Regions from separate parts of the Pseudoalteromonas sp. MM1 genome, predicted to be linked through region 1. Evidence: predicted binding sites of a transcription regulator. Region 1 holds the regulator's gene; each other region holds the start of a gene.
What was found. Region 1 encodes sigma-54, which starts transcription at its own class of promoters, with help from an activator protein. Its sites were predicted from a motif close to GTTGGCACGNNNNTNGNNT; they were not measured.

Region 1 (5,731 bases):
TAGCATCAAAGTTAACAGGTGTGTCGCTAACAAGTACTAAAGCCAGCGGCTCTTCAACCCCAGCCATTCTACCGTGCGGAATGGCGATACCTCGGCCTATGCCCGTACTGCCTAGTTTTTCTCTGCTTGCCAGTGCATTAAGAATATCTTGTTGTGGTAAATAAGGAAGCTTTTCATGAGCCAGCTCACTGATAAACTCTAAAATTCTTTTTTTACTACTAAAAAGGACCGCAGCTTTGCTGCAGTCCTGGCATACTAATGTACTTAATTTCATAATATTAGTGTCTAGCAAGCTTCTCTTTATGTTTTATGACTTGACGATCGAGCTTGTCAATCAACGAGTCTATAGCGGCATACATATCTTGGTGCTCTGTTGAGGCAAATAAATCTGCGCCACTTACATGAATAGTCGCTTCTGCTTTTTGGTTGAGTTTTTCTACATCGAGAATGACATGCACATTACTAATATGATCTGAGTGCCTTTCTAGCTTTGCAAATTTATTATTTACATAGTCTCTAAGTGAATCAGTTACTTCTACGTGACGACCAGTTAGGTTTAGTTGCATAAGCATTTCCTCTTTGTTTTTTACGTCTTATATCAAACTCTTTCTCTGATTTGACGGTGGAATAGCTAGCGATTCACGGTATTTTGCTATTGTGCGTCTAGCTACTTTAATTCCTTGCTCTGCTAATATATCCGCAATTTTACTATCACTCAATGGTTTAGCAGAGTTTTCCGCGGCAATTAGCTTTTTAATTAGGGCACGTATTGCGGTTGACGAACACTCGCCGCCATTTTCAGTGCTTACGTGGCTTGAGAAAAAATACTTAAGCTCAAAAATACCACGTGGCGTATGCATATATTTTTGCGTAGTTACACGCGAAATTGTCGATTCATGCATTTCTACCATTTCAGCAACATCGTTTAAAACCATCGGCTTCATGGCTTCAGGGCCATGTTCAAAAAATGCTTGTTGCTGTTTTACAATACAATTAGTTACTTTTAGCAGCGTGTCGTTTCTGCTTTCAAGGCTTTTAATAAACCATTTAGCTTCTTGTAAGTGAGAGCGAATAAATTGGCTATCACCGCTTGATTTTACGGTACGTGACATAGCCGCGTACTGACTATTCACGCGTATTTTTGGCATGCTATCTGGGTTTAGTTCTACCACCCAGCGGCCTTTTATTTTTTTTACCGACACATCCGGTATTACATACTCAGACTCTTCCCTTACTATTGTGTCTGCAGGTTTTGGGTTGAGGGTATGTATGAGGGTCATAACCTCTTTAAGCTCGTCTTCTTTAAGCTTAGTCTTTTTCATTAATGTACGATAGTCGCGTGCCGCTAATAGATCAATGTGATCGGTTAAGATCATTTTAGTTTGTTCTATAAAAGGGGTGTCTTTATCAAACTGGTTTAGCTGAATACACAAGCACTCTTGCAAACTGCGCGCGGCTATACCGACAGGGTCAAATAACTGAATACGCTTTAAAACGGCTTCTATTTCATCAAGTTCAACTTCAACTTCGTCATCGTTTTCTTGGTTGAAGCTTTCTAAAATTTCTTCGCAACTTAGCGTTAAAATACCCGAGTCATCGACAGCTTCTACAATGGCTATAGCAATTGCTTCGTCAGTTGGGCTAAAAGGAGTAAGCTGAAGCTGCCACATTAAATACTCATGTAGTGTTTCAGTAGAGGCGCCCTGATAAATAGACTCATCTTCTGGCATTGGGCCTGAGGATGCAGCTGGGGCTGCGCTCATGTACTCATCCCAAGTTACATCCATTGCCATATCATCGCTAACGGTGTCTTTATTTAAAGCTTCGCCACTGTCTTGCTCGTACTCGCTGGTTGTATCGTCAGAAGATGCGCTTACGGTTATATCATCCGCATCAGCTTTTTGCTCATTTTTTCCAGCCGACTCTTCCGTGTAATCCTGTTCTTCTACTTCCAATAGCGGGTTGCTATCAAGTGCTTCTTGTATTTCTTGCTGGAGATCCAATGTACTGAGCTGCAGCAAGCGAATCGCTTGTTGCAATTGTGGAGTCATTGTAAGTTGCTGGCCCATGCGCAGCTGTAATGATTGCCTCATGTATCTCTAACAATCCTTTTATGTTGTTATAATTAATATTAGCAGATGCTTGTAGGTGTGGCTTAAATGTTACAGCCTAAATTGCTCGCCTAAATAAACATCGCGTACAGTTTTGTCATTTAATACGTGTTCTGGAGTGCCAGATGCAATTAGCTCCCCATGAGAAACAATGTAGGCTTTTTCACAAACATCAAGGGTTTCTCTTACATTGTGATCGGTAATTAATACGCCAATGCCACGGTTTTTAAGATGTTCAATTATTTTCTTTATATCTAACACTGAAATCGGATCAACACCAGCAAAAGGCTCATCCAATAAAATAAATTTTGGGTTTGCAGCCAGTGCTCTGGCAATCTCTACACGGCGGCGTTCGCCGCCAGAAAGCGCCATACCTTGGCTATCACGAATGTGCTGAATACTAAATTCATCAAGTAAGTTATTGAGCGTTTCTTCTCGCGCGGCTTTATTTAGCTCTTTACGCGTTTCTAAAATAGCCATTAGGTTTTGATAAACTGTTAGCTTTCTAAATATTGATGACTCTTGTGGTAAATAGCCTATGCCTAAGCGAGCACGGCTATGCATAGGCAATAACGTAATATCGTTATCATCAATAGATATTTTACCTTTGTCGCTTGGTACTAACCCTACAATCATGTAAAAGGTAGTGGTTTTACCTGCGCCATTAGGCCCCAATAAGCCAACAATGCTACCGGCTTCTACCTCAAGGCCTACATTTTTTACAACTTGGCGGCCTTTATAGCTTTTTGCTAATAGTTCTGCTTTTAAGGTGCTCATGGTTGACCTTCGTTACCTGTTTTTTCTTTAATTTTTGCTTCTACTGGCACTAATATTGTGTGGACACGATCCGTTGAGTTTTCGTCTTTTTCTGCGCTAATAAGCTGCTGCTGCATATCGTAGGTAATACTTTTAGCATTAATTTTTTGACCGGCCTGCGCAACTTCGGCATCCCCAACAAGTGTTAAAAAACGCTTTGCTACGTCGTAACGTACTTCGTTTGCACTGGCACTCATTACTGTACCATCATCTTGTTTTTCTTCGAAGTAGGCAGGGCTGCCAGTGGCGATAAGGAGTTGTTTGTTATCTCCTAAGTTTTCACGTTTGTGTACTTCGAGTCGGTCGGCTGTAATTTTGCGATTACCATGCACAATTTCGACGTTTTTTTCAAAAATACCTACGTTTTCTTTAAGTTGACCTTCTTGACGGTCTGCACTAATAGAAATTTGGTTTGCTGGCGGTTGAGCAGCCGGCTCAGCAGCAGAAGCGCTAAATGCAAGCATCAGCGATGGGATAATAAGTATTTTAGTGAGTTTATTGGTCATAATATATTGTTCGCGTATGGTTAATTAGTTTTATTACTTCGGTTTTTAAATCGGCTTCAAGGCCTTTACCGACAATTTTTAAATTTGGCCCAGTGACAACCACTGGCTGTTCAGAGCGCATTGTTAGCGCTTTAATGTCGACTTCGATGTTGTCGGCACTGATGTTATCTATCATGGCGTTATCAACTAAATTTTTGGCAACCACGTTGCCTTCTAAAATAAGTTGTTTATCTTCGTAAAGCGTTGCTTCGTCAGCATTTATTCGCCAAGTTTGTTTTTCGTTATATAAAGTAAAAATAGGCTTTTCAAAAAATGTAAAACCAAGTTGTTGGTACAGCTCCATTTTAGCCGCTGTAACTTTATGGCTTATTTTACCTTGCTCGTCATAGGCTGTTTGCTTAAGCTCTATCGCGGTGTAATCAGGCTTTGCAATGACTTCTGGTTCTTGATCTGGCGCTACATTGCTTTGCGTAAAATAAGGGTACCAAAGCCAGACCATACAGCCGATGAATAACGCACTGAGTATAACGCGTGCTGCATTCATGAACTTGTGCCTTGTGTAGTAAGCGCTATACCGTTTTCGAGCATTAATAAGTCAGTAAGCTCTCTCACTGCCCCAAAGCCGCCAGGCATTTGCGTGGTGTAATGTGATAAGCGCTTAATAAGTGGGTGCGCATCGTTTACTGCAACGGCAAAGCCAACGCGCTCCATTACTGGCATGTCAGGGCCATCGTCGCCAATATACGCTATTTGTTCATCAGTTAACTTTAAAGTGTTTTTGAGTTCTTGATAAGCAATAAGTTTGTCTTCTTGGCCTTGATAAATGTGTTGCACGGTTAAGCTGCTCATGCGAGTTTGCACTATTTTTGAGTGACGCCCCGTAATAACCGCAACTTCAAAACCGCTATTGATCAGTGCTTTAATGCCAAAACCATCTTTTGTATTAAATGCTTTTAATTCTTCGCCTTGGTTACCGAGGTAAATTCGGCCATCAGAAAATACACCATCAATATCGCATATGAGTAGTTTTACTTTTTTGGCGCGTGCTCTGGCATCATCGCTTAGCGGTTGATAGAGATCTTCAAATTGCATTTATAATACTCCTGCTTTTAAGAGGTCTTGCATATTTAAGGCGCCAACAGGCTGGTTTTGCTCATTAACTATGATTAAACCATTAATCCGCTTATTTTCCATTATATTTAGTGCTTCTGCTGCGAGCATATCGGCCGTGGCGGTGGTGCATGACTTAGTCATAACTTGGCTAATAGCGGTGTTATGTATATCGACTTTTTGCTCTAAAATTCGGCGTAAGTCTCCGTCGGTAAAAAGGCCAGCAAGTTGTTGATTGTTATCTACAATAGCGGTCATGCCTAGCCCTTTGGCTGACATTTCAATTAACGCGTCTTTGATTGTTTGCGTTACCCTTATAATAGGGGTGTTTGTGCCGCTGTGCATTACGTCTTTTAAAGTGAGCAATAATCGCTTACCTAAACTGCCGCCAGGGTGAGAGAGTGCAAAGTCATCGGCGGTAAAGCCGCGTGCTTCTAAAAGCGCAACCGCCATAGCATCTCCCATTGCTAACGTAGCGGTGGTGCTTGCTGTAGGTGCTAAACCTAATAAACACGCTTCTTGTTCTACTTTTATGCATACGTGCGTATCTGCCAGTGTTGCCATAGTAGAAAGCGGGTTGCCCGTCATCGATATTATTTTTGCGCCAAGGCGTTTAAGTACAGGAATAATATTCAATACTTCACTGGTTTCGCCCGAGTTTGATATAAGCATAACCACGTCATTTTTGGTTATCATGCCTAAATCGCCATGGCTTGCTTCGCCTGGATGAACAAAAAAAGCAGGGCTGCCTGTACTTGCAAGAGTAGCAGCAATTTTATTACCAATATGGCCTGATTTACCCATGCCAATAACAATAATGCGGCCTTGGCAATCAAACATGAGCTGACACGCATTATTAAAGTTTTCATCAACGTATTGTGTAATATCAGAAAGCGCTTGGCGTTCAATGTTTAATACACGTAAACCTTGCTCTATAAAATTTAGTTGTGCCATTGTTACCCTACTTGACTAAAAATATAACCTTGGTACGCCAAAAATGCGATGAGTAATAGGCCACCTTCTACTCTATTGATACGCTGAGAACCTCTAAAGTTCAATGACATAATAATAAGCGCAAGTGTAGCACCTAACATAATAAGTATGTCGCGGTTTGCAAGTGACGGGTCTACCATTGATGGATTAATAATACCCGCAAGTGGCAATACTGCTAAAATATTAAATATATTT
Region 2 (5,731 bases), 110 kb from region 1:
AAAGCCTGTATAAAACTTGGATGGGAGTGTACGGCTCAATCAGCAGGTATAATTAAAGGTGTTCTAAACATTCGAACCCACCAACTAACAGTTGCAATTAAATTCGACGAAACGGCTTATAGTGTTAATTACGTTAACTCTAAAAACCTTAAATACAATGGTAAAAAAATTCACCGCCAGTATGTAAATTGGGTTACAAATTTAATACGTCACATCGATGCAGAGATGATCTAAATTATCACTGTCACTGTTGTAGCCTATCTATTTGGGCTACAAAATTATTGTATGTACACATAGCTAAAGCAAATTGACTACATACAAGCAATTCAAACTCATACCTATTATGGGGCCTACAAGCAAAACACTTAAAATATTGATAAAAAATAATTCATCTCAACTTATTCAATTCCCAAGTTTACTCACCCCTAATATTTGTAAATAAAGCCAATGTGTTCTAAACCTTTAAGTGACACCTTGTTAAGGAGCGTTGTTATGCCAACAACAAATACGATTAATAAACACTCTGAATTTGCCCGCTGCATTGAATGCAATAAGGTAAACACATTTGCGGCTTTTCACTGGCTAGCATTGGCACTTAAAGACATGACCCGTGCGCCCATACTAAGCCTAATTTACGGGGTAATTTTTACCCTTATTCCTGTTGCTATTGTCTATTGGGCAATGTTTACGGGTACATATTTAGTGATACTACCTGCAACCGTAGCGTTTGCATTAATAGGTCCAGCCTTTGCGGCAGGGCTATACGATGTAGCATGGGAGCTCGAAAAAGGTCATAAACCCACACTTAGTCACTCTATAAAGTCGATGTTTAGAAACCCGGTAGGCGAATGGGGCTTTGCAATTATGCTAATGGTTATCATGATTGCTTGGATGCGTTTAGCTGCGCTTGTGCATGCTTTATATCCTAGCCATGCCAATCCCACCTTTGAAGAGTTATCGGCGTTTTTAACGTTAGGCAGCTTGATTGGAGGTGTACTACTGGTGACTGTATTTGCACTTTCTGCTTTTGCTCCACAAATAATGATGGAGCGCCGAGTAGATATTATGACCGCTGTAATAAGCTCTATGAATGCTGTAAAAACTAACTTTGCCGCTATGGTGGTATGGTCAATTTGTATATTTATACTGGTAGCTGTTGGTTTTGCTACTGGCGCTACAGGCTTTATTGTAATCATGCCATTACTTAGCTATGCCAGTTGGCATGCTTATATAGCCGTTATTAAAACCAAAAAACCTCGTGGCTACGAGTAATAACTGAGAATTTATAGTTCCAACCACACTGACTAAAAATAGCGCCAAATGGCGCTATTTTTTTAACTTAAAAAACCCAAATTGCATGTAAAAAGGGCTGGTTTTCAATTTTATTAGTACCTAGTTTGTTGTACCAATAACGCCACTCAACCCCAACCATTAATTGCTTGGCCTCTAAATTAAAGTTTTGACCAACATCCCAATGCACTGCGGGCTGTGCAAGTAGCCACTCATTAACTTTATTGCCTTGTTCGTCGTCACGCCCTGAAATATATTCGACGTGGCCGGTAAAATAAAATGCTTGGCTCGCTAATTTAAAAGGTGCACCCCATGCAAGGTCTATAAAAATACTGTCATCTTGCTTCGCTAGCTGATCTTTTTTAATCCCACCGTTAGCATCAATGTAACCTGCAAAAGTGGTAGTTAAAAAATCAAACCCAGGCGCATCCCAACTCAATTTTACACCGGGGGTGTATTTCATTAACCCCTCTTCACCGGCGTTTATACCAAACACTAAACCCGTATCTTTTATTGCACCATAACGCACAGGAATGTCAAAAGCCTTTGATAAGCTAAGTGTTGTGTACCACTCGCCATAAATTCCCGTATCTTGAAAACCATCACTAAGGCTGTCGTTTAAAAAATCGATAAAAAAGTAGTTATCACCTAAATCGTGCTCTGATGCATGCTCTATGGTGTAGGTGCGTGTAAATGACGACTCCCCAGTAAAGGGATTTAAGGCATCGCCAAAATTTGTGTGAAGCTGTGTGACGCTCCAATTTTCTGCTAGTGCTGAGTGAGACAAAAGCAGTATAGATGTTGTAAACAGTGTTTTTAAAAAATTCATGATTTATTTACATAACCCCAATTAAAATGCGGCGGGAGTATATCAGTGAGCATTCACCAACTAAAGAGGTTAAATAAGTACAAATACTGATTTTTTGAAATCTAAGTAGTAAAGCCCAGTAGCACCGTATTAAAAGAGCGGCATGAGGCCTTTATAAAACACCTAAATTGATTATTACGTAGGTAATAAATAAGCACCTTTATATTTTAAATGCCCTTGCTTAGCTTATTTACTGTGTTTTATTTAGAGGTTGTAGCGCATGCAGGCTTAAGCTGAGCTTTTAAAAGTAATATAATAACGGCGTTAATTGTATGGCTAAGCACATTAGGTAGCTGTATTACACAAGCTATGCCTTACTAAAACATAAACAAATTTGAGTTTTGCCGATAAACAGCCACAGCTTTTTACTACTGTGCACAATTTACAAAAATAAGTGCATAAAATTCATATTCTACATCTCTCTTTTTTTACTCTACGTACCCAAACAAAAATAAAACATTAAATATCAAACACTTAAATAAATAAGCTTGGTAGGCATAGGCTTTGCTTCATGTATTACAAGTTAAATGGTAGCAATAGCTACATACAACAAATTACACAACGGGAGACATTATGAGTAACTCACAACACCCAATTGAATTTACAGCCCCAGGTATGGATAACGAATCAGCAAAAAAAACAATTGAAACACTCGATAACCGACTCGTAGCGCTTTTAGACTTACAACTTACTTTAAAGCATATTCACTGGAATGTAGTAGGCCCAAGCTTTATTGGTGTGCATGAAATGTTAGACCCACAAGTCGATGCTATTCGCGAAATGACCGACACCATCGCAGAGCGTATTGCCACATTAGGCGGTACGCCACAAGGTACACCTAAGTCAATTGTAGATCGCCGCACATGGGAAGAATACTCATTAGGTAAAGCCTTTGTAGTAGAGCATTTAGGTGCATTAGACAAAGTATACAGTGGCGTAAACGCCGACCACCGCAAAGCCATCGGAACGCTGTCTGAATTAGACCCAGTATCTGAGGATATGATCACCAGCCAGCTTGGCGACTTAGAGCAATTTCAGTGGTTTGTACGTGCACACATTGAATCATCTGCAGGTAAACTAAATCATTAATTTATTACCTACCTTGCCATACAAGGAATGTTAATAAGCGTTAAAGGACTAATAATCTTACAAGGATACGTTAAATAAGTAGGTACAGGATGAAGTGCAAACTACAAGGACCCGTTACTTATTACATTAAGGATGTAGTAAATGCACCAAGGATGATTAAAGCTTGCTACGGATTTGGTAAATCTACAAGGATTGTTAAAATACAAACGCCTAGCATAGCCATGCTAAGCGTTTGTGTTTTTTACCATTTTAAAGCTTAAAACTATCCCAAGGGCCAGTTATGGCAAGCGTTTTAGTTGGCATATATACGTTTACAAACAAAGTTTGCCCATCAGGTGAAAAACACGCCCCAGCGAGCTCGGTTTGTGCGTTTAGTTTAGCAAAGTTATACACCTCTCCTTTAGGTGTTACCCCGCGTAAATGGTTATTCACCGTGTCTGTGTATTGATCCTCACATACAATTAAATGCCCGTTAGGCGCTACCGTTAAATTATCACCAAAGTTGTATAACGACTCGTTTGTACTTTCTACAAATAGTTGTATTTTTCCAGGCTCATTTTGTTCTAACTCAGTGCCTTCGTTTTTTGAAGGTGTGTACTTCATTACCTGACCTAGCTGCTTTTTGCCCCCATTAGTACAGCAAAAATAAAGCTCATTTTTACCCCAATGTATTCCCTCTCCTCGTGCAAATAAGGCTGCACCTTTTTTATAACCTTGCTTACGTAGGTCATCATTTGGGCTTTTAGGGTCTGTGAGCGTTATCCATTCAACTAAAAGGTCGCTGTGTAGTGGCATGGACGATGAGTCCCAATTGCGGCTATCAAACTGTGGTTGGTTTTTAATTACCATAGCCTGAAGCTTGCCGCCCTGGTTTAATTTACCACGCTGATTAGGAATAAATCGATAAAATAAACTATCGCCTCTATCCTCAGTTAAATAAACAATACCCGTTCTTGGGTCTATTGCTGCAGCTTCATGGTTAAAACGGCCCATCTCATATAATGGCTCTGGCTTAATTAAGCCTTTGGCGCTGGCAGGTACTTCAAAAATGTAACCGTGAGATTGCGACAACCCATCGCTTTTATCCATAACGGTTTCTTCGCAGGTTAGCCAACTGCCCCACGGCGTTACACCACCTGAGCAGTTTCTTATTGTGCCACACAGCGATAAATACTCTTGCTCGCGTTTTTGCTCTTTTAAGTTATAAATTATATGGCTAGTGCCTCCAGGCAAAGCTACACCATTTTCAAGCGAATCATAGGCTAAAGAGGTTTTGTGGTTACTAATTAAATCAGACGCGGTATCAATGTGTTTAGGTTGTAACTCATGGTTACGTATAAGGGCTACGCGTTCGTTATCTAATGCAATACAGCCCATGCCATCGGCTCTGTCGGGTACATCTAGGCCATCATCCATTTTATCGCCAAGCTTAGATATCACCTGATATGTAAACCCTTCTGGTAAATCAAGTAATGCATCAGTATCGGCAAGTAATGGGCCGTAAGCAGGTAGTTTGGCTGTTACGTTTGGCAGTGCTACTTTACCCATTGCACTTCGCGATAAACCTAAAAATGCCAACGTACCCGCACTGAGTAAAAACTCTCTTCTAGAAACCATTATTTTATTCCCGTGTTTTTTATTAAATCTATAGTAATGGAAATAGCCCGCTAGAAGTACGGCGCTTTGCTAAATTCATCAAAGTGTAATAATGTAACATTCCATCCGTACCAAATATCAATTAATTCAACTTTAAATAATTGCCCTCACTGTTTAATCGTAGGATAGTAAGTTACTCAAACAACAACGGCTTAATTAGGAGTATCATGATCAAAATATTACTAGCAACCAGCTTAATTGCCTCTTCATTCGCAGCTTTAAGTAATCCACTCACCGTTGAAGAACAACGCATCAGCAAAGCACAAACAGCTATGCCCACAGTGTTAAACGCCTTTAATAAAGAAGTAACCACCTTTGAGCAACAGTTTAAAACACTTTCAAGTTTTAAAGAGGCTAAAAACTTAGTGCAAACCTATAGTTTTGAGCTGTGGGAAAGTGCTAAACAGCGTATTGCAAAAACTAAAAACTACGACGACCGAGCACTTTATTGGGCGCGCTTGCTTTCAAGCAAAGTAATACGTACAACCACAGCTAACGTTAAGCTATCTGACGCACAAATAAATACGCTGCTAAGCATGCTTGAAGAAGGCAGCCGAGGCCGCACCGATTTAGCTTTTTCATCAGGCAGTGATAAAAAAATTATTCTAACCGGGTTTGACCCATTTTTACTCGACAAAAATATCAACCAAAGTAATCCATCTGGTGTTGCCGCATTATTACTCGACGGCCAAGTTATTAATTACAATGGCGTTAGCGCCGAAATTAACACGGTTATGGTACCAGTACGCTACGAAGACTTTGATCAAGGCATAATAGAATCCCTCCTTGCTCCCTACTATGCACTGAATAACGTGGACATGGTGGTAA
Region 3 (5,731 bases), 1.3 Mb from region 1:
TCATCTGCAGCAAGCTTAGAGCCAACCGCCAACCCTAAAAATATAGTCGTTATATTAATAATTTCGTTTTGAGCACTGTTACTCAGCCTATCTACAACACCCGACTCACGCATTAAATTACCCAAACAAAACATACCTACTAGCGGTATTGCTGCGGGTAAAAACATTGCTGTTGCAGTAAGCACCATAAGTGGAAAAATAATTTTTTCCTTTTTAGACACTTTACGCAGCTCTGGCATTTTAATTTGGCGCTCTTCTGGCGTTGTGAGAGCACGCATAATTGGCGGCTGAATAATTGGCACAAGTGCCATATATGAATATGCAGCCACGGCTATTGCACCTAGCAAATCAGGGGCAAGCTTTGATGCTAAAAATATCGCCGTTGGACCATCAGCACCACCAATAATCGCAATAGCCGATGCATCTTGAAGCGTAAACTCAAAACCCGGAATAAAGTTAAGTAAAATTGCGCCAAATAAGGTCGCAAAAATACCAAACTGAGCTGCCGCCCCTAGTAACAACATGCGAGGATTTGCTATTAGCGCACTAAAGTCAGTCAGCGCGCCAACCCCCATAAATATTAATAGCGGAAAAATACCGGTATCAATACCCACATAGTAAACTGAGTACAAAAGCCCACCAGGCTCTGAGAGCCCTGCAACAGGAATATTAGTTAATATCGCGCCAAAGCCAATTGGCAATAAAAGCAGTGGCTCAAAGTTTTTAGATATTGCTAAAAACAATAATAAACAGCCTACAGCAATCATTATCAAGCCAGGAAACGTAAAGTTAGCAATGCCGGTAGCATGCCAAAGGTTTAAAAGACCTTCCATTAAAGCTACTCCTACGCCATCGCTATAATTGCGTCGCCCGTTGTCACAGCATCACCTTCAGATACTAAAACTTCGGCAACAGTGCCTGAGTGCATTGCACGAACTTCGGTCTCCATTTTCATCGCTTCCATAATCACAACCACATCGCCTTCATTTACGGCTTGGCCTGCTTTTACTTTGACTTTAAAAATATTACCTGCCAGTGGTGCATTTAGTGTTTCACCTGAGGCAACCGATGCTGATTGCGGTAAATGCTCAGAATCTTTAAGCACAACCTCTTTAAGCTCACCACCTTGCGCAACCACAACATCGTAAACTTTTCCGTCAACTTTAACGCTGTATTGCTCAGCGCTAACCCCTTTGTTACTTGCAGGTTTGGCAGCTGGCTTGGCGTTTGAGTCATCAGCGCTTGGCACGGCTTCAAAGGCATCGGGGTTGTTACGGTTTTTAATAAATTTAAGGCCAACTTGTGGGAATAGCGCATAAGTAAGCACGTCATCTATTTGTTCATCAGCAAGTGTTAAACCTTGTTCTTGCGCTTCTTTTTGTAGCTCAGCTTCAAGCGACGCAAGCTCTGGGGCTATGTTATCTGCAGGGCGACATGTAATTACATCCTGACCATCAAGCACTCGCTCTTGCAGCTCTTTGTTCATAGGTGCGGGTGTTAAACCATACTCGCCTTTTAAAACACCGGCGGTTTCTTTGGTAATTGTTTTATAACGCTCACCCGTTAGCACATTTAATACCGCTTGAGTACCTACAATTTGCGATGTTGGAGTAACTAGCGGGATAAAACCTAAATCTTCACGCACGCGCGGAATTTCAAGTAATACTTCATTTAGCTTATCTGCTGCGCCTTGCTCTTTAAGTTGGTTTTCCATGTTGGTTAACATGCCACCTGGCACCTGCGCGAGTAAAATACGGCCATCAACACCTTTAAGGCTCCCCTCAAAGGCAGCGTACTTTTTACGTACATCTCTAAAATAAGCGGCTATTTCTTCTAGCTGATTTAAATCAAGTTCGGTATCGCGAGCCGTGCCTTCAACAATCGCTACAATGGTTTCTGTAGCTGAATGACCGTAAGTCATACTCATTGAAGAGATAGCGGTATCAAGCATATCAATACCTGCATCTATGGCTTTTTGATATGTCGCTGTACTTAAGCCAGTGGTTGCATGACACTGCATAGCAATAGGGATAGAGACGGTTTCTTTTAGGCCTTTAATAAGTTGCTCTGCATCGTATGGTTTTAATAAGCCTGCCATATCTTTAATACAAATTGAGTGACAACCTAAATCTTCAAGCTGTTTAGCAAGAGTTAACCACATCTCAAGGGTGTGCACTGGGCTTACCGTATAAGAAATAGTGCCTTGCGCGTGGGCACCTACTTTTACAGCCGCTTTAATTGCAGTTTCTAAATTACGTACATCATTCATGGCATCAAAAATACGAAATACATCTACACCATTTTTATGGGCACGCTCTACAAACTTTTCTACCACGTCATCGGCATAGTGACGGTAACCCAATAAATTTTGCCCGCGTAATAGCATTTGCTGTTTAGTATTGGGCATTGCTTTTTTAAGGGCACGAATACGCTCCCAAGGGTCTTCACCTAAATAACGAATACACGAGTCAAACGTAGCGCCGCCCCACGACTCAATAGACCAATAACCGGCATCATCAAGTTTGCTAGCAATAGGTAGCATGTCATCTAAGCGCATACGGGTTGCAAGTAGTGACTGATGAGCATCGCGTAAAACAAGTTCTGTTAATTTTAATTTAGCCATGTGTGCCTCTTATTTATTATTTGATTTGTACTGAGCAATGGCAGCACTAATAGCAGCGATGTGCTCGTTAGGCACACCTTGAGATTTTAAAGATGGTGATTTAACCGGTATTGCAACTTCAGCCTCGTCAAAACGAGCAACCAAGTTAGACATGAGTGACACAGCACCAATCAATATTGAAAGAAATACAAACACGCCCACCATGCCCGTAAGCATCAAGCTACCTGCGGTTGTGAGTACAGCTCCTATATCCATTTTTCTCCCCCTGCACTATATAGCGGTATAAAAAACCGCTTTATTTAAATAATTATTCACCGAATAATAACAAAACTTTTAACTTTGTCTACTATCTGTCAATTGGTAAAACCAATTAAAATTAAACTAACATACAGTCACAATAGTTAACATAGCTAATACAGGGTTAAATTGGCTTAGATATAGATGATAAAAATAACCGTTATAGGCAAAGGTTATATGGTTAAACTCAAAAAAACTTAAAAACCATAAAAAATAGTAAGTTAAACGGCAGGTAAAAAATCAGTTTGGGTCAAAATGTAAATTGGTCTTACCAAGGCTAATAAAGAAATGCACAAAAAATATTTATTTTTTACTCTCTTTACAATAGTGTGAATAAGTTACATCGTTAAACGTAAAACTTACCAATTCTAAATTTACAACTTCCGCTCAAAAAACCATAACGTATTGAAAATTAATAAAATTAAACTCTGGCACGCAACTAGCATTATTACTCTCGAACGAATTTAATAACCAAGGAGAAAACAATGTTACGCTGGACAATTACATTTTTAGTTATTGCTTTAATCGCTGCAGTGTTAGGTTTTGGTGGTATCGCAGGTGCCGCAGCTGGTATAGCAAAAATTATATTCTTTATCTTTTTAGTACTTTTAGTGATTTCTTTAGTTTCAGGTGCGCTGCGCGGTAAATCGCCTAGGTAGCTACTAACATACTTAAAACACTAAACAATCAACATATACAAGGAATTACATTATGAACTCAACAACTTTAAAAGCAGCACTAATCGCCGTATTTGCAGGTTTCTTTATGATGGGTTGTGAAGACAACCATGGAGAAGAAGCAGGTGAGCGTATTGATGAAGCAGTAACTGACGTGCAAAACTCTGTTGAAGATGCATGTGAAAATGTAAAAGAAGGGGTTAACGCAGAAGAAACTAACTGTTAATCTGTTTGGTAACGTAAAAACGGCTTTTAATAAGCCGTTTTTTTGTGTGCTTATAAAAAAGTGGCCTCTAACGCTTATAATGCATAGCCTACATTAACGGGTGTGATTTTTACGCTAGCTTGTTAAAATAGCGAAAACCATTACTTATTAGCAATTATGGCACTCACCACCACTTACACACTTGATAAACCCTACTACTACGAATGCTTTGACGAGTCCCACTCTTACAGTAAAGCAGCAAAGCCAAAATACTTTTTGCTGGCATTACTGGTGTGCTTAGGTTTAATTAGTATTTACGCTATGGACGATCATTACCTAGGTACATTTTTAATAATGCTGGGTGTATTAGAATGCGTTGCCTTTTATTACCGCAGGCCTTGGTGGGTTACGCGCCAAATGCTTAGCCGTGCTTCGGGATCAACGGTTACTCTTTCGTTTACCGATGACGCTATTAGCACCGAGAACCACTATAAAAGCCATACATTTAAGTGGGCAGAAATAACCCATATTATAAAAACCAACCGTGGCTACTTAGTGCACCATAATAAAGGTATGCAATATATTTCTAGCAGTGTATTAACCGAAGAGATGCGCGACTTTATAAACAAAAAAGCCACTCAGTGAGTGGCTTTTGGTATAGCTAAGTGCATTACTCAGCTAAGTATACGTGTTGATTAAGCATTGCCCGGATTAGGGTTAGACTTTTCAGCTTGTATACGCATGTAAATCTCTTCACGATGCACTGAAACGTCTTTAGGTGCGTTAACACCAATTCGAACTTGATTTCCTTTAACACCTAATACAGTAACAGTTACTTCGTCACCAATCATTAGGGTTTCACCTACTCTACGAGTTAGTATTAGCATTCTCTTGCTCCCATGTTCCAATAAATTATAAGATTCCGCTTGACCATTTTAATGAAAAATTGATTGAAAAGTAAGTAAAAACTCCCAAACTATCCATTTTCTGTTAAAAATTCTGAGTGTAACGCTCTTACTGCTAGTTCTAAATACTTCTCGTCTATTAAAACCGATACCTTGATTTCAGACGTCGATACTAAAACTATGTGTATGCCTTCTTGCGCCAATGCATCAAAAAATTGATGCGCTACACCGCTGTGAGACTTCATTCCTATACCAACAGCCGACACTTTTGCAACTGTTGTATCACTAGAAATGCTATCAGCCTGCAGATTTACCTGTTGTTGAGTGAGTAAATCGTGTGCTTGCAAATAGTCATTTGAATGCACAGTAAAAGCATAGTCTATTTTTTCAAAGTTATGATTAACTTGACTAATCATATCTATTTCGATGCCATTTTCTGCAAAAAGTTTCAAAATTTTTGTAAGAGAATGAACACAGTATGGTACGCCATGTACCTTTATCAAGCATTCGTCACGATTAAACGCAATCCCCGACACAACCTTAGTTGGCATATCGCTCTCCTCAAAACTTATTAGCGTTCCTTCATCGGGCTTAAAACTCGAAAGCACCCTTAGCGGCATTTTATGCCTGCCTGCCGACTCAACAGCACGAATATGCAATACTTTTGCGCCTAAGCTTGCCAGCTCTAGCATTTCGCAAAACGTTACATGGTGCATTCGTTGTGCGTTTGGTTCCACACGAGGATCTGTAGTGTATACGCCATCAACGTCGGTATAGATCTGACATTCGTCGGCTTTTATCGCCGCGGCAATTTCTACCGCAGAGGTATCGGTGCCACCGCGTCCAAGGGTTGTAATATTGCCCTCTACATCGCGCCCCTGAAAACCGGCAATAATCGCAATCCGATTATGCTCAAGCTCATGCTTTAAACGCGTCGCAGCAACCTCTTCAATACGGGCTTTACCAAACATGTTATCGGTTTGAATATTAACCTGATCGGCTAGTAGGCTTACAGCTGAATGGC

Region 2: dps (DNA starvation/stationary phase protection protein Dps) is a predicted target of sigma-54. The motif match lies at 2,650-2,668, and genes of this name have one in related genera.
Region 3: QUE46_RS03265 (DUF1328 domain-containing protein) is a predicted target of sigma-54. The motif match lies at 3,348-3,366, and genes of this name have one in related genera.

What each region holds. Positions count from the first base shown of each region.
Region 1 covers NZ_AP027922.1:3,128,002-3,133,732, reverse strand. Annotated here, with positions in the region: gene ptsN (PTS IIA-like nitrogen regulatory protein PtsN) at 1-274, opposite strand, end outside; gene hpf (ribosome hibernation promoting factor) at 279-566, opposite strand; gene QUE46_RS14110 (RNA polymerase factor sigma-54) at 594-2,093, opposite strand; gene lptB (LPS export ABC transporter ATP-binding protein) at 2,163-2,888, opposite strand; gene lptA (lipopolysaccharide transport periplasmic protein LptA) at 2,885-3,433, opposite strand; gene lptC (LPS export ABC transporter periplasmic protein LptC) at 3,423-3,977, opposite strand; gene kdsC (3-deoxy-manno-octulosonate-8-phosphatase KdsC) at 3,974-4,525, opposite strand; gene QUE46_RS14085 (KpsF/GutQ family sugar-phosphate isomerase) at 4,526-5,497, opposite strand; gene QUE46_RS14080 (calcium/sodium antiporter) at 5,500-5,731, opposite strand, start outside.
Region 2 covers NZ_AP027922.1:3,013,326-3,019,056, forward strand. Annotated here, with positions in the region: gene QUE46_RS13535 (hypothetical protein) at 1-234, shown strand, start outside; gene QUE46_RS13540 (DUF2189 domain-containing protein) at 493-1,272, shown strand; gene QUE46_RS13545 (nucleoside-binding protein) at 1,340-2,119, opposite strand; gene dps (DNA starvation/stationary phase protection protein Dps) at 2,732-3,247, shown strand; gene QUE46_RS13555 (alkaline phosphatase PhoX) at 3,497-4,864, opposite strand; gene QUE46_RS13560 (hypothetical protein) at 5,071-5,731, shown strand, end outside.
Region 3 covers NZ_AP027922.1:728,816-734,546, reverse strand. Annotated here, with positions in the region: gene QUE46_RS03280 (sodium ion-translocating decarboxylase subunit beta) at 1-833, opposite strand, end outside; gene oadA (sodium-extruding oxaloacetate decarboxylase subunit alpha) at 845-2,623, opposite strand; gene QUE46_RS03270 (OadG family protein) at 2,633-2,878, opposite strand; gene QUE46_RS03265 (DUF1328 domain-containing protein) at 3,406-3,579, shown strand; gene QUE46_RS03260 (hypothetical protein) at 3,632-3,823, shown strand; gene QUE46_RS03255 (YcxB family protein) at 3,980-4,447, shown strand; gene csrA (carbon storage regulator CsrA) at 4,498-4,689, opposite strand; gene QUE46_RS03245 (aspartate kinase) at 4,779-5,731, opposite strand, start outside.